3 regions of the Peribacillus sp. Aquil_B1 genome follow, and region 3 is predicted to be linked to each of the others. Evidence: riboswitches for the same ligand, from Rfam matches in the RefSeq annotation. Region 3 holds a riboswitch; each other region holds the start of a gene.
What was found. Region 3 has a riboswitch for S-adenosylmethionine ahead of MPH60_RS21800 (sugar ABC transporter substrate-binding protein). Riboswitches for the same ligand answer to the same signal wherever they lie in the genome.

Region 1: another riboswitch for S-adenosylmethionine. It lies ahead of MPH60_RS08115 (bifunctional homocysteine S-methyltransferase/methylenetetrahydrofolate reductase); the one in region 3 lies ahead of MPH60_RS21800 (sugar ABC transporter substrate-binding protein).
Region 2: another riboswitch for S-adenosylmethionine. It lies ahead of metK (methionine adenosyltransferase); the one in region 3 lies ahead of MPH60_RS21800 (sugar ABC transporter substrate-binding protein).

What each region holds. Positions count from the first base shown of each region.
Region 1 covers NZ_JAKXEE010000001.1:1,607,736-1,614,233, reverse strand. Annotated here, with positions in the region: gene metH (methionine synthase) at 1-3,030, opposite strand, end outside; gene MPH60_RS08115 (bifunctional homocysteine S-methyltransferase/methylenetetrahydrofolate reductase) at 3,023-4,870, opposite strand; SAM riboswitch class I at 4,975-5,073, opposite strand; gene MPH60_RS08110 (MOSC domain-containing protein) at 5,185-5,835, opposite strand; gene ku (non-homologous end joining protein Ku) at 6,339-6,498, opposite strand, start outside.
Region 2 covers NZ_JAKXEE010000005.1:141,296-147,793, reverse strand. Annotated here, with positions in the region: gene pckA (phosphoenolpyruvate carboxykinase (ATP)) at 1-1,385, opposite strand, end outside; SAM riboswitch class I at 1,791-1,953, shown strand; gene metK (methionine adenosyltransferase) at 2,117-3,310, shown strand; gene MPH60_RS24515 (gamma carbonic anhydrase) at 3,672-4,190, opposite strand; gene MPH60_RS24510 (alpha/beta hydrolase) at 4,401-5,204, shown strand; gene MPH60_RS24505 (hypothetical protein) at 5,271-5,666, opposite strand; gene MPH60_RS24500 (class I SAM-dependent methyltransferase) at 5,802-6,374, opposite strand; gene MPH60_RS24495 (TIGR01212 family radical SAM protein) at 6,371-6,498, opposite strand, start outside.
Region 3 covers NZ_JAKXEE010000004.1:96,539-103,036, reverse strand. Annotated here, with positions in the region: gene MPH60_RS21810 (ABC transporter permease) at 1-414, opposite strand, end outside; gene MPH60_RS21805 (sugar ABC transporter ATP-binding protein) at 416-1,918, opposite strand; gene MPH60_RS21800 (sugar ABC transporter substrate-binding protein) at 1,975-3,087, opposite strand; SAM riboswitch class I at 3,203-3,308, opposite strand; gene MPH60_RS21795 (GTPase domain-containing protein) at 3,403-6,144, opposite strand.

The sequences.
Region 1 (6,498 bases), on a different contig from region 3:
CCCGGAGGAGACCGGTTTCGCGAAGTCCGCTAAACAAAGATGCGGATTCGAATCTTGTCTTGGGAAGTCGAAAGTTTCCAAAACCTCATGATGATTGTCCGGGTTGTATACCAATAGCTTATCTCCTTCACTTTGAGCAGGGAAAAATTGATAAATTGCATGCAAGCCATAATCAGGTTCCGTCTTAAGGAATTCAATCAATTCATCTACGAGATCATTGAGCTGCACCGCTTTTTCATTCCCTTGCTTAAGCAATTCGGAAACTTTACCTTTTAACCCCAAATGATGTCCAATCAGCATTTGCCTATTAATATATGGCTGGATGACATCCAACGGGTAGTTTTTTAAGACGTGACGCTTGATGTCACGCGGTATTTTAACAGGAACATCGCTTAAAGGGGCAGCTGTGGACTGCTTACGGACAGGTTTTTCCAGCGTGGCGGCAATGGCCGCATTCGCTTTCGACCTTTCTCGTTTCTCGACTAACTCTTCCAAGTACACCACTTTTTTGTCAGAGTCATGTAAAATATTCGTTACAGCCAAACCATCCATCGCATCTTTGGAATATAAAACCGGCCCTTCATATTCAGGTGATATTTTAAAATCGGTGAATTTACGTGATAATGCTGCCCCTCCCACTAAAATCGGGGTATCTATTCCCGCTTGCTTTAAATCCTGAGCGGTTAAAACCATTTGCTGTGCAGATTTGACAAGTAACCCAGATAGGCCAATGATGGTTGGCTCATGTTTTCGAACCTCTTCAATGATTTGTTGCGGTGCGACCTTGATCCCCAAATCAATGACTTCATAGCCATTATTGGATAGGATGATATCCACTAGGTTTTTTCCGATATCATGCACATCTCCCTTGACAGTCGCCAAAAGGATTTTCCCTTTCTTAGCACTATCTTCAGAGTTTTCCATAAGTGGTTCCAGGTGAGATACAGCCGCCTTCATCGCTTCAGCACTCTGAAGAACCTCTGCGACAATAAGTTGGTTGTCATTAAACAACCGACCCACCTCACTCATGCCATCCATCAATGGTCCATTGATGATTTCCAATGGGGTATCACCGCGCTCAATCGCTTTATTTAAATCATCAACCAAACCTTCTTTCGTTCCTTCGATAATATAGTTACCTAGACGTTCGTCCAATGGCAGGACCACACCATTATCTTTCTTCTCCGCTTTTTTTCCACGATAAAATTCGGTAAAGACCGCTAAAGTTTCAGTTGATGTCTCGAACAGGAGTGCCTCAGCCAATTTCACTTCCTCTTCCGGTATCAGAGCGAAACGTTCAAGTTTTTCTGTATTGACGATGGCATAATCGAGTCCCGCTTTTGTACAATGGTAAAGGAAAACTGCATTTAATATTTCCCTTCCCCTTGCTGGCAGACCGAAAGAAACGTTAGAAATGCCAAGTATCGTCAGGCATTCTGGAAACTTTTCTTTAATCGCCTTTATTCCATTCACCGTCTCTAAAGCAGATCCGATATATTGTTCATCTCCTGTTCCTACAGGAAATACAAGCGGATCAAAGATGATGTCACTTTTGTTTAGACCGTACTTATTGACGAGCAGATCCACAGACCGTGTTGCCACTTCCAATTTCCGTTCAGCATCGACGGCCATCCCAATTTCATCAATGGTTCCTACGACAACGGCAGCACCATATTGATGGACTAAGGGTACTATTTTTTCAAAGCGCTCTTCACCATCTTCAAGGTTTATGGAATTAATGATCGATTTTCCTTGTGAATGTTTTAATGCTTGTTCAAGAACGGCTTCGTCCGTAGTATCGATGACCAATGGGACCTTCACTTTTTTGACGACCTCTTCCACAAATTCCTTCATATCGCCAAGCTCATCCCCATCAGGGTCTGCAAGACAGATATCAATGACATGGGCGCCTTTTTTCACTTGGGTACGCGCAATTTCGGCTGCTGGCTCGTAATGCTTGCCGCGTATCAGCTCCTTGAATTTTCGGGAACCGATAACATTCGTCCTTTCACCTACGAATAAAGGACGCATTGAATCATCGTAAATGAGCGGTTCTATGCCTGATACGGCATGACCATGGGCAGTTTCCGAAATTGTACGGGGCTTCATCCCTTCGAGCACCCTGGAAAGTTCTTTAATATGCTCTGGCGTCGTACCACAACATCCGCCAATGATATTGATCCATCCCTTATCGGCAAATTGCTTCATTTTCTCAGCCAGGGAAGTTGGTGACTCATGATAGTGTCCTTCTTCATCAGGGAGCCCGGCATTCGGATAACAACTGATGGCGCTATTCGATATATCTGCAAGTGTCCTGATATGGTCTATCATGAATTCCGGCCCTGTTGCACAATTAAGGCCGACAGCTACGGGCTTCATATGTTCAACCGATAAATAAAAAGCTTCTATGGACTGGCCAGCAAGTGTCGTGCCCATCGGTTCAATTGTTCCTGATATGATGACAGGCACTTCTTTTCCTGTTTTTGCAAATGCTGCTTTGATGCCAGAAAAGGCAGCCTTGACATTAAGCATATCCTGACAGGTTTCCACCAACAGCAAGTCTACACCGCCATCCAAGAGACCCAGTGCCTGTTCTTCATAAGAATCGGTTAAAATATCAAAAGTCGTTCCGCCCGTTACGGAAAGCGTTTTTGTAGTGGGGCCCATCGATCCGGCTACATACCTTGGCCATTCCTCATTGGAATACTTTTCACAAGCTTTAACGGCAAGCTCAGCTGAAATTTTATTTAGCTTGTAGGCAATCGTGCTTATTTGGTATTCATCAAGAACGATGCTGGTCGCTCCAAAGGTATTGGTTTCAATGATATCTGCGCCCGCTGCTAAATATTTTTCATGAATGGACTGGATGATTTCCGGTTGCGTCAGTGATAAATATTCATTGCAGCCCTCGAATTGTTCTCCGCCAAAATCGTCTGCTGTCAAATTCTCCGCTTGAAGCATGGTTCCCATCGCCCCATCAAGCAGGAGAATCTTAGAATTTAACTGATCTTGAATCGCTTTTTTATTCATGTACTGCCACCTCTGATGTCTGTTTACTATCGACTTTTCTAATATATTTCGTAAGTTCCGCCGTCATTTCATAGCGAAGGAACGGAGTGATTAAATATATGCCCTTGAATTTTTCCCTAGCCGCGTCCACCAGTTCCCGCGCGATATTGACCCCTTCAATCCTTGACTTTACAGGGTCATCCCCCGCTAAAGCCATGGCCCTTCTTACGTTATCAGGCAATTTAATGCCAGGGATCTCATTATGGATGAATTCTGCATTCCGGGTGCTTGTCAAAGGCATGATACCGATGAAAATCGGAGTTTCTAAATGTTTTGTAGCTTCATGCACTTCTTCGATTTGCTCCACCGAATAAATTGGCTGTGTCAAAAATGATTGGGCACCGCAGGAAATCTTCTTTTCCATTCTCAGTACGGCTTTATCCAGATATTTCACATTAGGATTAAACGCTGCCGCAATTTTAAAATTTGCCCGTTGACCCAAACTTTGACCGGAATAGGAAAGACCTTCATTAAATTGTTTGACCAGGCTTATAAGGTCAAAGGAAGATAAATCATAAACCGAGGTGGCACCCGGGAAGTCCCCTATTTTTGAAGGATCTCCGGTGATGATCAATAATTCATTCAGCCCTACCGTCTGCAGACCCATTAAATGTGACTGGAGGCCAATCAAATTTCGATCACGGCATGTTATATGCACCATCGGATTAATATTCAATTGGTTCTTAAGTAAGTTAGCCAGTGCATCATTCGATATCCTTGGTGAGGCAAGTGAATTATCCGCTAATGTAATGGAATCGACCCCTGCTTTTTTCAAAACCTCAGCACCGGTCATGAAACTCTCTATTCCCAGTTTTTTCGGTGGATCAAGTTCAACGAGGATCGTCCTTTCCGTTTTGGCCTTTTCGTACAGTGGAAGCTCCAATTCTCGATCGTTCACTTCAATTATTTCTATTTCGCGGGATTTCGTAACTTTCTCTTTTACAGGAGCAAAACTTCCGATCGCATTCTTTACAGCTTGGATATGCAGTGGAGTCGTTCCACAGCACCCGCCTATGATAGCGGCACCTTGCTCACGAAGTTCCAAGGCACTTGACCCAAAGTATTCCGGCACGGCTTTATAGACGAGCCTTCCATCCACATAATCAGGGAGGCTGGCATTAGGGTATATGGCGATCGATGCTTCCTTCGGCATACTCACTTCTTCCAAGGCCCGGATCATATGATGTGGACCAAGACGGCAATTCACCCCCACAACATCGGCACCCAGTTGCTCGAGTTTTTGAAAGGCTTCATTTAAATGGATTCCATTTTGTAGATTACCCAGTTCATGCATCGAAACATTTGCGATGATCGGCAGTCCAGTTTCATTTTTTACGATTTGCAGGACGGTTTCCAGCTCTTCCAGGTCATAAAATGTTTCCAAGAGAATTCCATCCGGGTTTTCCATCAACAGACTGTATAGCTGTTCACGAAAACCCCGTTTAATCTCTTCCATGCTTAAATCCGATTTCCTGATACTCCGCTGTGCCCCTATGGTACCGAAGACATACGCCTTTCCTTTTGCCGCTTTTTTAGCTAGAATGACTCCCTGGCGGTTGATTCTGCTAACTTCATCTTCAAGTCCATACCGTTTCAATTTGTTGAAATTAGCTCCGTATGTATTTGATTGAAGGATATCTGCACCAGCTTCCAGATAGGCACGGTGGATGGACTCTATTTGATTTGGATTCGTGCAGTTTAATTCCTCATAACATTGATCGATGCCATTTGAGTACAATAAGGTCCCCATTGCCCCTTCCCCAACCAACATTCTTTCTTTCACTTCTTTACGAAAATTCATCATTACACCCTCTCTCAAAAACAGTCCTGTTTTTGTCGTATTTTATGAGTATGAGAGAAAAGGAAAAAAAACCTTCTCAAAGAAGAAGGTTTTTTGAAACATTCTCCTCATCTATCAAGCTCTGCTTGCTGGATTTAGCACCTTTGCCTAAGCTGGTTGCTGAGGTTTCTTCGGGCCAGTCCCTCCACCTCTCTCGATAAGATCCATTTATATAATTTTCACAAGATTTCAAAATTAGATTATATTTAATTTACATTAATAATCTGTCAATTTCAATACCTGATCGACATTTTTTTCACTTTTGCAAAAATGATTCAATCTTTTGCGGGTTTAACCCTCTTCAAGATTCTTTGTTTCCAGTCTTCCGCTAACGAGTCTAGAGTAAGTAAAGCCTTAGCGCCTTCCAGGCCATCTCGTTTATGTAGGATTACCTCTGTTGCATAATGAACTGAAATTTTTTCTTGCAAACGATCTATCAGCACGATTTCGTTTTGCTTATTTATCGTTCCTTCTTGAAGTACTCTTGCAAAATAACCAGTGAAACTCGTTTTCAGCACAAGTTCCAAAAACTTAGGTTGTTGATTAAAGTGGGAAATGGTCGAACAAGGTATCCTCCCCTGGTTAATTTGCACAATCACTTCGCCTATTTGATAAATATCGCCGATATACGTGTCTTCTTCCCTCATCCCCTCTACGGTTAAATTTTCACCGAATGCTGGGATATCCAGCTTTTTAGAGAATTTTTCATTCCATAATGAATAATGCTCAAAGGGGTAAATGCACAAAGCCCGATCAGGACCTCCATGGAACTTTACATTACCAATCCCATCACCAATTATGCCTGATTTAGTCACTGTCACATTATCCTGTGCTTGTTTATCCATGGCTGAAAAGATATCGACATTCGAAAAAATTTCCTGTTTCGGCTTTCCGGCATGAAGTGATTTGATTTTTCCATTTTCCATTTGCATCTTCCATTCATATTTAATTTATATCATCCTATATGTATAAATTATACTAAAAATCCATTTATTCTGTAGCTTTTTATAAGTATATGAAGTGAAAAAGCCACATAATCCGCTTAAATGGACAAAATATCATTGATTTCCAGAAAAATTCATAGGTTAGTTTCAGTAATTTTGTTGCTATTTCAGAATTAAATATGGTAGAATATGAACACAATATATAGTCGAAAACTACAACCGTTCGCCTATATGTTGATTTTCACGATTGAATTCCTCATTGTCGCTCTTTAGGGAGCGAATTTTTTTGCCTCCATTTCCATCCATTTATTTTCTTTTATTCCATCCATATCCTTAAATCGTGATTCACTTACCTATTTGCACTTTCCTTTCCTATACAAATCCCTCCCTGTAAAGTCACTTTCACTCCCTTATAAGTGTCTGGTTCTTTGCTAAAACAAGCAGAAAGCCGAGCGACACCATATGTCTTCCGCTCAGCTTCCTGTTTAAGCTTGTTTCTTTTTTTTCGGTGCCGCTTTCTTTCGGGTCGTCTTTTTCTTTTCCGGTTCATCATGTTTCGTACGGTCAATGGATGCCTGTAATGCCTCCATTAAATCGGTTACATTGTTGGAAACTGGTTCTTTTGTTTTGGCTGTAATCGTCGTC
Region 2 (6,498 bases), on a different contig from region 3:
ATCGTTTCGATGTTCGCTAATTCACCTTCAAGTGCCGCTTGTACCATTGCACGAGTGTAAGCAAGTTTCATACGGCTTCCAGTTCCGTATGCTCCGCCAGTCCAGCCAGTGTTGACAAGGTATACTTTTGCATTGTGCTCGTCAATTTTATCACCAAGCATCTCAGCATAGCGTTGAGCTGGAAGCGGTAAGAATGGTGAACCGAAGCAAGTGGAGAATGTAGCTTCCGGTGAAGTTACGCCTCTTTCAGTACCAGCCAATTTACTAGTGTATCCGCTTAGGAAGTGGAACATTGCCTGTTCTTTGGAAAGCTTGCTGATTGGAGGCAGAACGCCTGAAGCATCAGCTGTTAAGAAAATGATTGTATTTGGATGTCCTGCAATACTTGGGTTCACGATATTATCAATCGCTTGCATTTGGTAAGCAGCACGAGTGTTTTCAGTCAATGAACTGTCATCATAGTTCGCTTCACGTGTATCCGGATCAACAACAACATTTTCCAATACGGCACCGAAACGGATTGCATCGAAAATTTGTGGTTCTTTCTCACGTGAAAGATTGATCGTTTTCGCATAGCAGCCGCCTTCGATGTTGAATACGCCGTTAGAAGACCAGCCGTGCTCGTCATCGCCAATCAGCTTACGGCTAGTATCTGCTGATAAAGTTGTTTTGCCTGTACCGGACAGTCCGAAGAATAAAGCGACGTCCCCTTCACGTCCTACGTTAGCAGAGCAATGCATTGGAAGGATTCCAGCCTCTGGAAGTAAGTAGTTCATGATCGAGAAGATCGATTTTTTCATTTCTCCTGCATATTCCGTTCCGCCGATCAGGATGGTACGGCGTTCAAATGAAACGATGATGAAAGTTTCGGAAGTGGTTCCGTCCACTTCTGGGTCTGCTTTGAAGTTAGGCGCAGAAAGGATTGTGAATTCAGCTTCGTGACCTCTTAGTTCCTCTTCATTTGGACGGATGAACAAAGTATGGGCGAAAAGGTTATGCCAAGCATATTCATTAACAACACGGATTGGAAGACGAGATGATTCGTCTGCACCAGCGAAACCTTTAAAAACAAAAATCTCTTCTTTTGCTTTTAGGTAGTCAACTACTTTATTATATAGTTTATTGAACACATCTTCGGAAATTGGTTGGTTCACTGAACCCCAATCGATTTTATCTTTAACGGATGCTTCTTCCACGATAAATTTATCTTTAGGTGAACGACCAGTATATTTGCCAGTTTCAGCTTTTACTGCGCCGGTTGATGTTAAAACGCCTTCATTTCTGCTTAATACTTTTTCGACCAATTGAGGAACTGAAAGTTGAGTTTGCACATTGTTTCCTGTTAATAACTGGTGTAACTCATTAGAAACATCTACAGAATTCATATATGAGGTACCTTCCTTTGTTTAAGTTTTTAGATTACAATTAGTATAACACATTCATTTAAATAGTCTATACTATTTCTTCTAATTTGTGATTATTTTCAGATGGTCGCGTTAATCATTTTATTCCGGCAGGAACCGAGTCAGGATTATCACATATACTTTAATGAAGTGAATTTATTTTAATAGGAAGTAAGTAAGCAATAATTTCCAATGTTGAAGTCGTTTTTCATCTGCTTAATACTTATTATTAATGGCAATTTCCAACATTTCTATTCGTATTTTGCATTGTAATACGCTGTATCAACATGTTTTTCAAATGAACGCCATACTGGGCGGAAATGTTCTTTTTAGAAAAGCATTGACAAATTCCAACCAGATACGATAATATCTTAAATTGTACGGATTCTCTTATCCCGAGTTGGTGGAGGGACAGGCCCTTTGAAACCCAGCAACCTGCCATATTGAACTTGACTCCAAGATCGATCGCCGAAAATAAAGCGAAGGTCTTCAAGGAATAGTGGTGATGGTGCTAACCTGAGCAAGGTAAAAAACCCTTGAACGATAAGAGTGAAAGGATAGAAGACAGAATTTTAAACCTTTCCTCATTTGCCAGGGAAGGTTTTTGTGTTTTTTATAAGTAATTCTGTGTCTATAGTTGAAACTAATGAGGGAAACGAGTTCCGTAAAAATCAGGCTTATGCCTACAACATACTAAATTCCAAGGAGGAAATATGATGTCAAAGAAACGTCTATTTACTTCTGAATCTGTTACAGAGGGCCATCCGGACAAAATTTGTGATCAGATTTCAGATTCCATTTTAGATGCTATCCTAGCTAAGGATGCAAATGCACGTGTTGCGTGTGAAACTAGTGTAACAACAGGACTTGTACTTGTTGCTGGTGAAATTACAACGTCCGCTTACGTGGATATTCCGCGTATCGTTCGTGATACGATTAAAGGAATTGGCTATACACGTGCGAAATACGGTTTCGATGCTGAAACTTGTGCCGTGTTGAGTTCCATTGATGAGCAGTCTGCCGATATCGCAGCTGGTGTCGATAAAGCATTGGAAGCTCGTGAAGGTAACATGTCTGAGGAAGAAATCGATGCAATCGGTGCAGGAGACCAAGGTCTTATGTTCGGATTTGCTTGCAATGAAACAGAAGAGCTTATGCCGCTTCCGATTTCATTGGCACATAAACTTTCATTCCGCTTGGCTCAAGTTCGTAAAGATGAAACTCTTGCTTACCTGCGCCCTGATGGTAAAACACAGGTAACAGTGGAATATGATGAGAATAACCGTCCTGTACGTGTAGATACGATCGTTATCTCTACACAGCATGATGCAGAAATTACACTTGAACAAATTCAAGCCGATTTAAAAGAACATGTGATTAAAGCAGTCGTTCCAGCTGAATTGATCGATGCTCAAACTAAATACTTCATCAACCCTACTGGCCGTTTTGTAATTGGCGGACCTCAAGGGGATGCTGGTCTTACTGGACGTAAAATCATCGTTGATACTTACGGCGGATATGCTCGTCATGGCGGCGGTGCATTCTCTGGTAAGGATGCCACTAAAGTTGACCGTTCTGCTGCATACGCTGCTCGTTACGTTGCGAAAAACATCGTGGCAGCAGGCCTTGCCGACAAAGCGGAAGTTCAATTGGCATACGCAATTGGTGTGGCAGAGCCTGTATCGATTTCAATTGATACGTTCGGAACTGGTACAGTTAGCGAAGAAGTCCTTGTTGACCTAGTTCGCGCCAACTTCGACCTTCGTCCAGCTGGCATCATCAAAATGCTTGACCTTCGTCGCCCGATCTACAAACAAACAGCTGCCTACGGACACTTTGGCCGTACAGATGTCGATCTTCCATGGGAACGCACGGACAAAGCAGAAACATTAAAAGCACAAGCGTAAATCATATAAAAAAGGTGTCCCGCAATTTGCGGGGCACCTTTTTTTGTGGATTAATTTTGCCGTCAGCGGGAATAATTCAAGAAATCCCTAAGAAATTCAACTTACGTGCAATACGCGTGATTCAGGGTCGTTTACAGTTTGTTTGGGTGAAATACTCGTGAGTCAGAGCAGTTTACTCGTGATATTGTAGCTTTACTTGTGAATAAGAGCGGTTTACTCGTGAATTTGAGCCATTTACTCGTGAATTATAGCGGTTTACTCGTGAATTTGAGCCATTTACTCGTGAGTCAGAGCAGTTTACTCGTGAATTTGTAGCAAATACTCGTGAGTTTGAGTATAATACTCGTAACTTTCAGTCAATTCACTTTATTCGTTCCGCTGTTTTATAGTATTGTCCTTTTTCGGCATATTCGCGAACGATGCGTTCCATATCCTGGCGATCTTCTTCGTTGATTTCGCGAATGACTTTAGCTGGGCGTCCGAATGCCAGCATGTTCGGTGGAATGACTTTACCTTGGGGAACGAGGCTGCCGGCACCGATGAAGGCTCCTTCGCCGATTTCGGCTTCATCCAGTACAATCGATCCCATGCCGATCAGAGCTCCTCGACGGATTTTACAGCTATGTAAAATGACCTGATGGCCAATGGTTACTTCATCCTCGATGATCAATGGATTATTTGGGCTTTGGTGCAGGACGCTGTTATCCTGTATACTGACTTTTTTCCCGATGATGGTTGGGGATACATCACCGCGGATGACGGAATTGAACCAAATGGATGTTTCGTCGCCAATTTTGACGTCACCTGTCACGACAGCATTCTCAGCGATATAAGCGCTTTCGGCGATTTCAGGTTCTTTGCCTTTATACGGATAAATAATCATTTTCAATCATTTCCTTTCCGAAGTGAATGTTTTTATGTATTATTTTAATATACCGTATGCAAATACACTTGGCTATTTATAATAGCAATGTACAACTTGTTAGATTTCTTTTTTGTCGAAAATCACGAATATGGTTATAATTTATATATATTATTTTTACTATCATGGATCGTACACAACAAGTGAAAAGTGAAAGGGGGATTTCGAATGTGGAAATGGGAGACAGAAGGAGACGCAAAGGGCGTCATTGTCATCATTCATGGGGCAATGGAACATCATGGACGTTATAAGTGGGTAACACAAATGTGGCTTTCGGCTGGATACCATGTCGTCATGGGCGACCTTCCTGGGCAGGGTATGACAACTCGCGCCTACCGGGGACATATCGATTCCTTTGATGAGTATTTGGACGAAGTGAAAAGCTGGATAGAAGAGGCTTACGAATATTCGTTGCCGGTTTTTTTACTTGGACATAGCATGGGCGGTTTGATTTCAATACGCCTTCTTCAGGAAGAGGAATGGGACATTGCAGGGGTGATTCTTTCTTCTCCATGCTTGGGCCTCATGACGAAGCCGCCGAAGTTCCTGACAACCATCTCGCATGGTTTGAACATCGTGATGCCTAAGTTCAGGGTTGAATCTGGATTGACACCTGAAATGGCGACGAGAAGTGCGGAAATCCGTGAATCTGATAGAAACGATACATTATATATCACAAAGGTTTCGGTTCGCTGGTATCGCGAGCTTGCACAGGCCATGAAGGATGCTTTTGAAGAGATTCCTGAATTTCAGGATGTGCCGCTTTTGGTCATGCAGGGCGGAGATGACCGAGTCGTGAACAAGAAGGCGGTTCGTGAGTGGTTTAATTATAACTTGGCCAGTGAAAAGCAATATAAGGAATGGCCGAAGCTATATCATGAAATCTTCAATGAACCAGAACGTGATGATGTATTTCAATATGCGCTGAGTTTTGTTGAAAACCGTTTAAAAATATTAGGGTATGTCGTTTGATCAGTACATACTTCAGGATAAATAAAAAACTGCCGAGGTTGGACCTTCGGCAGTTTTTTATTTGAATCAGCCTGCGTTTTTAAGCAACTCGTTCGACTTGATCACCGGTGCCCAGAAAGTAACCGGGTACATTAATTGGTTCAAGTGTGTAAGTTCTTTTTTATTGGATAATGCGGTGGATAGAAGATAAATGGATTTGAAGGTTAAGTCATTGGCGAATAGGTCCAAGAGCGTCGCTTTCATATTCATGATCGCTTCATGGTTTTGAGTGGAAATCATTAAATCGAGCTGTGGCAGGAACCTATCAAAATGGTGATCGAATTGTTTGAGGTCCTCCATGGTTTTTTGGTTTTCTGTCAACGTGTTAAGCGAGCTGACAAACTCCCCGTATTGTACACTTGAATCCCTTTTGATTTTTTCAGTCAATATATCCGTCAGTAATGAAGTAGGCAAATGTTCCATTTTCTGCACCCTCTTATCTATTTTCTATCATTATAATCATTATAGACGAAAAATTCAAAATGTTGTGATTGGTAATTTTGTTTCTACGATTTGGGATTGAAAAAACACCGTTCGATTGAACGGTGTCAAAAGTCATCATCTCTTTTCAATCGCGACAATGAATGGCGGATTGTTTGATTGGTTGATGAACCCGTATTTTAGGATATGGGCTTTCTGTTGAGGGAAGTTCTGTACATAATCCATCAATGCATCCCGTTCTGCCGATCCCCCTGGATGACCATGGTAAATGACGAGGATGATGAGGCCTTCAGGCGCCAGCAGTTCGAATAGCTGTTCAATGGCTGATATCGTCGTATCGGCTTGGGTGATGATTGATTTGTCACCGCCAGGAAGGTAGCCCAGGTTGAATATGGCACCCGTGACCTTTCCGGAATGCTCTTTTCTGATGTACTTATTCAAATGTTGATGCCCATCGTGAATGAGGGTGCAGCACTCTTGTAAATTCTCAGCCTTTAGTTTCGCTGCTGTGGTTTGGATCGCTTCTTTCTGAATATCAAAACTATAGACATGTCCGCTTTCACCTGTAAGTCCTGCAAGAAAGACTGTATCAAAACCGTTGCCCATCGTGCAATCAATGGTTATATCCCCGGGATGGACCGTTTTTTCCAGCAGAATCCTAGCGAATGGCAAAATTCGGTCAAGCTTCATGATTGTACCTCCGTATGATGATTTTTTCCTTGCCAGCTGTTACGGCGTTTCAATTCGGCATCAATGGCATTCAAGACATCCCATTTATTGACGCTCCACATTGGACCGATCATCAAATCGATCG
Region 3 (6,498 bases):
CAATGTCATCAGCATGTCGGGAATTCTCAATTTAACGATCATGAATGAATTCAAAACCCCTACGACAAGTGAAGCGCCGATTGCAGCTAATATAGCAATTAATGTATCCTGTGAAAACCAGACAAACATCGAGATGACGATGGCATTGGCCAATGATGCGACGGAGCCGACCGAAAGGTCGAAGCCATCCAAGGTCAGGGATATCGTAATGCCGATCGCAATGATGGTCACGATTGAAATGGAACGCAGGATGTTGACCAGATTCGTAGTTTGAATGAAAGATGGGTTGGAAACGGCAAAAATTCCAATTAGAATGATAATCGTCAATATGGTGCCGTATTTATAGAAAAAGTCGAATAGTTCCACCCTTTTCTTCGCTTTCGCTGTCTTTGTAACAGGAATGGGTATGCTCATTCTATTTTCCTCCTGTTGAATAGAATAGTAGTTCTTCTTCATTCGTTTTACTTGTTTCTAATTCGATGACAGTGCTCCCGTCATATAACACATATGTCCGGTTGGTAATGCCAATGATTTCGGAAAGCTCTGATGATGCATAAATGATCGCTTTCCCATTCCTTGCAAGCTCTGCAATCAATTCGAATATATCCTTCTTGGCTCCAACATCGACCCCTTTCGTTGGTTCATCGAATATGTATACATCCGCATCGGCCATAAGCCATTTCCCGATGGCAACTTTTTGCTGATTGCCACCTGAAAGGTTTTCGACATTCACTTCCCCAGAAGGAGTTTTAATGCCGAGACTTGCGATCATTTCCTTCGCTCTTTCCTTTTCCGCCTGGCGATTCACGAAGCTGAATGTCTTGGAGAATTTGCCAAGACTAGCTGCCGTCAAGTTAGCCGAGACTGATTCCTGAACAAGGACCCCTTCTTTCCTGCGTTCCTCAGGTACAAGTGCCAGACCGCTTTTCACTGCTTCGTGCGGTGATTTCAAGGAAAGCTTTCGACCATTCAGGATGACTTCACCAGCTGTGATCGAGGTATGACCGAAAAGGGTTTTACACAGCTCCGTTTTCCCAGCCCCGACCAACCCTGCCAAGCCTATTATCTCGCCTGCTTTAATATTCAAACTGACATTTTTAACTTTCTCCGCATCTGACAATCCATTCACTTCCAGAATAACGTCGCCAATCGAAGCATTCACTTCAGGAAACTGTTCATCCATGGTTTTCCCAAGCATGCTCTCTACCACATCGGTACGGGTCATGTCTTCCGTCTTTCGACAAGTGACACGCTCCCCATTCCTCATGATCGTAATTTCCTCACAGATTTCAAAAATTTCGGGCAGACGATGTGAAATGAAAATGATTCCCACGCCTTTTTGCTTTAATTCATTTACAATTCGAAAAAGTTCTGTCGTCTCCGTATGACTTAACGGAGCAGTTGGCTCGTCGAGAATCAGGAATTTGCATTCTGTCGAAACGGCTCTTGCTATCAGGACCATCTGTTTTTCAGCCAAAGTAAGGTCTCTTACCAGCTTTTTCGAAGGGACACGAATTTTCATATCTTCAAGAATAGAAGCCGCTGTGTTGTGCAGCTCTTTCCATTGGACCATCTGTTTTTTTCCCATGTTTTGAACCATATCATTCAACATTACATTTTCCCCAACCGTTAAATAAGGGATGAGGGCGGTATCCACTTCCTGATATACAATTTGAATGCCTTGTTCTTGAGCCGCTTTTGGCGAGCGGATATCCCGCTTCATCCCATCAATAAAAATGTCACCTGAATAATGAACATGGGCTCCGGATAAAACTTTCATTAACGTCGATTTCCCTGCTCCGTTTGCACCGACCAATGCGTGGGCTGTCCCTGATTTTACGGAAAAATCAACATCACTCAGTGCCTTCACCCCCGGAAATTCAATCGAAATCTTCTTCATTTCTAGTTGCTTGCCCATGTCCATTCCTCCTTATTGAACAGACACTCCCTTCACTGGAAAGAGAGTGTCTCTTTTTACTTCTTATAATGATCTTTCAAAACTTTCATCCAATCTTCTTCAAATTCAGTCGATACACCCCAGCCATCGACAATACCAGATAGATTTGCCATGTTCACCGCTTCTTTTGACGCTTGGATTTGCTTTTGTGAAATAAGTGAAGCCTCCAAGTCATAGGTTTGCGGCGTTTCTTCGCCCGCTAATTTTTTAGCCAGAATCCTCATATTCACTGCACCGATCAACTTGGGATCGACTGCTGCCGTGTAGGACCATGAGCTATCAGCCGATTGAATTTCCTGGAGATCTGCATTCGAAACATCTATTCCATATATCTTAACTTCATCTCGGCCCGCCTCTTTAATCGCCCGGGCTGCACCGATAGCAAAGGCATCCCATGTTGCGAAAATGGCATCCAATTTACCTTTAGGGTATTTATTCAGCATGGCTGCTACAGCATTTTGTGTCTGAACCGAAGTATCAGCAGAGGCCACTCCGAATCTTTCAACTTCTTTAATCCCAGGATTTTCTTTTAATTTTTCCTGATAGACTGCATTTCTTCGTACCATTGGAGGAAATCCATCCACCCAAAGATAGGCAATTGACGCTTCACCTTTCTGTTCTTTTATCAGTTTATCAAAAGCCAGAGTTGCCAACGCTTCATCATCTTGTGAAGTTAATGTCACGCCTTCTATTTTAGATAGATCGCTTATTGAATCGAATGTAACAACACTTTTTCCTGCATCAACCAACTTTTGAACGTCATTCACAGTTGCGGCATCATCACCATGTGAAATGATATAGCCGTCATAATCTTCCTCCAAAGCCTGCGCTATCGCATCATGGAATTTAGCCGTATCACCATTGGCTGTGTACGTATCCACTTGAAACCCCAGTGCTTCTCCTTCTTCCTTCGCCCCCGCCAGGTATTGGGCCGTATGATCATCACCGCCAATTTTACGAATCACTTTGATTCTGGCTCCATCTCCATCAGCAAATCTTTCCGGAACATTTTCAAATGATACTTTTTCTTCTTTCTTCGACTCTGTGGAACTCTGACCTGTAGAGCAACCCGTTAAAAGCAAAGCCGAAGCGATGGTTGAAATGAATATCCCTTTAATAGACCTTTTCATTTTGTTTCCCTCCATTATTACTTATTAGTCTTATCAGTTAAGTTGGTGTAAATCCCAAAATAAAAACCTCTCTAATATAGAGAGGTTTAATCGGCTGTTTTGCAGACTTGTCCCTCTCTTATCTGTCAAAACATTTCTGTTTTGCAGGATTTAGCACCAATTCCTAATGGAACGGTTGCTGGGCATCTTAGGGCCAGTCCCTCCGCCACTCTTGATAAGAGATATATGTGTTACGTTTTCGTAATTATCACTTTATAGGGATATAGTCGTAAAGTCAATAGATTTTTGAATATTTGAAATGTTCCCCGTTATTTTTTATTTTCTTTGTAGCTGGGCTAGACGCTTTTTCTCAATCTTTTCAAGCCGCTCCAACTGCCTTAATTTCACTTCGAACAAGGTGATAGGGTCACGGTAAACTTCCGGATTTTCTTTCATATGCTCCAATGCAGCCTGGTAGTCTTTAATTTCAGTCTGCGTTTGCTCTATCGTTTTTTGAAGTAAGGCAAATGAACCGCGATAGAAAAGGGAGATGTCACGATCCAATGATTTTTCAAACAATCCAAATTGGGTAAGGAAACGTTCCGTGATCATTTCCGCAACATCCAGGTAATCTTCACTTTCCAGGTATTTCTTATAACGATTGTACATATTGGCTTTATTTTGCGGTATCGCCCCAAATAGCTTCCCTGCTCCTTTAAGCAGCAATTGTGATGGAGTCCTGCGCAAAAGGATATTGACGTTTTCGATGCGGATACTGCTTGTCATCCGGTCGGCATCACGGCGCCAGTCATCCAATACCCTGAAGTCACCTGCCAGTGTAATCCGTTCTTCTTTGTATAATTCATTGAATCCGGCACTCATTTCATCCATGAACTGCTGGCTTTGTGAGAACTCCATTTGGGAACTGGCAATCCAGTCTTGAAGAGAACGGTAATATTGAGGCATGATTTTGTCAGAAATGAAGTTCTGAATCCGCTCATTCATTTCCTGGTTTAACTGTACATGGACCTGACTGAAATCACTGCTTTCCGTTAACGATTTAGAGCAATCCCTCAGTAATTCAGGAATTTTTGAATAAAGCTGATTTTTCACTTCGTCCTTAAGCGAACGATACGACCTTATGATATTTTCACTTTTTTCTTTTTCCAAATCAGCCAGTTGATTGACCGCTCCATTCAGCTTGACTTCCATCTGTTCATTCCAAGAGATGGAATGCTCGCATTTCCGCTCATTGGCTGCCCGTTTTTCTAATAGATAAGATAAAGTTTTACGAATGAATGCCAGGATTTTTTCAGATCTTCTTTCCTTCCAATTATCATCTTGATAATTCGATTGAAGGAAGGCTGAAAGGTCCTTCAATTGCTGTCGGCTGTCATAATGTTTAGAGAAAGCGAATACTTTCGCATTCGGGAAATATGCATTCACTTTATCCCATGTTTCGTCTTCCATCCGGACTGCGACCTGATCACTGTATATCGTATCCATTTTATTTAATAAGAAATGAATCGGCAGTTTCGGAGCCATCATTTGAATTTCCAATAACAGATCCCGTTCGCTGCCGGTGAAAGGCGCCCTGGCGTCAAGAACGAACATCAAACCATCACTGCCATGTAAATAGCCCTGGAAATCGGATTCCACGCTTTGTTCCCCATTGAACCCCGGAGTATCCAATAAGCGCAGATGATTATTTCTTAGGTAGTCACTGATTATGGTCACATCGACAATAGTCCCGCGCTGGCGGCGTGTTTCATCCAAATCAGTTAGCTCCATGACAACCTTGCTATCTGTATCGGTAATTTCAAGGATTTCCAGATCATCTCCATCTTTAACACTGACTAGTGACGAATGATCTTCAGCGGCAATGCTCTCGCCAACGATTGACTGAATAAAGGATGTCTTTCCATTTCCTGTACTTCCTGCAAGAAGAAGATTGAAATTCCGGGTATCCTTAAGCCCGTCTACCATCCATTTAAGCTTATTGCCAACCTTTAAATCATTATCTTCAGCCCACTGGATAATGGAATTGAACAGTTTCTCTCCCGCTTCCAGTCCGCCACCCAATTTAGGTGATTTCGAAAGCAGGCTCTCTGCATCCTGAATGACCAAGGCATTGATTGTATCCGGGAAGATTTCATTCCAGGACAACGCGGATGCCGCTGCAAACAGCGAGAGCTCCCCGTCTGCGATTTTGAGCCAGTTTTCCAGCAACCTTGGCACGACAGGACTTAAATCTTTGATTAGGTGCGTTCCTTCTAAAAGACCTGCATATGCATCCCTGTAATAGACGGAAAGCTCATCCCATACATCCGCATGGTTCAACTCGATGGTATCTATCAAGTTATTAATCACTCTCAGCCATTCAAAATAAGAATCCGTATATTTATAGTTTTTCCACAGGGCAACCGTCACCTTTTCGAAACGTTCCTGGTCAAGGTTGTATAGCGAACCAAGGACGGTTGAAAAATAATCCGGATCCATCGATTGGGCAACACCTTGCTGGATATACGTTTTCAGCACATCGAACCAGCCCATTGATTCTGTACGGATACTTTCATTCGCCGCTAATACAACCGCACTGTTCCAATCCTTTTGCTCTTCAAAAAAGGCGCGTGCAATTTCCGTGACATTCGGGTAGTCCGGTTGGAACTCGACTGCTTCTTTCACGACATTGGAAGCCAGGTCATTTCTCGATTCCACTATGTACAGGGAAAACAGTTGCAAGAGAACCTCTGTTTTCAAGACCGCTTCATCCGTATCGACGGATTTATAGATATCCTCTGCGGTTGAATACATTTCCAGTTCAAAATAAGCATCAGCGATGTTTTTCTTCGCCCATGAACCAAGTTCCCCTTCTATGTTTTCCCATTTAAAAATGGCTGCCTCATAGTCATGATGCTGAAAATATACTTCTCCTTGAGCAAATCGAATTGCGGTTAAATCCGCTCTTTCCTTTTTTTGTTCCACGAGAAACATTTCACCCAAAGCTTGAATGGGGTGCTTCCTTGTATCCTCAATCATCGTTTCATAATATTTTTTTCCGATCAGACGTTCGTCCATCTTTATTCCCCCGATATATTTCATATTTTCAATTAAAGGATAATCACTGATTCTATAAGCCTTCTAGTAGACCTAACATTCAATCTATAGGTTCCTTTAGTTAAAAAATCATTTACAAAACCTTAAAATGTTATTTTAGCAAAACAATATGGTAACAACATGTCACCACTCTTACAATTTTAAAACAGAAACAATTGGAACTGTAATGTTTTTAATAAACCGATACAAAGATGTCATTTCCATATTCGAGAAAATATGTTTTTTCTAGAGGTGAGCGCACCATTCATTATCCCTCTAAATTACCAGAAGCCCACCCCTTCAACTTACCTATAAACGGTAAAAAGCAAAATCACC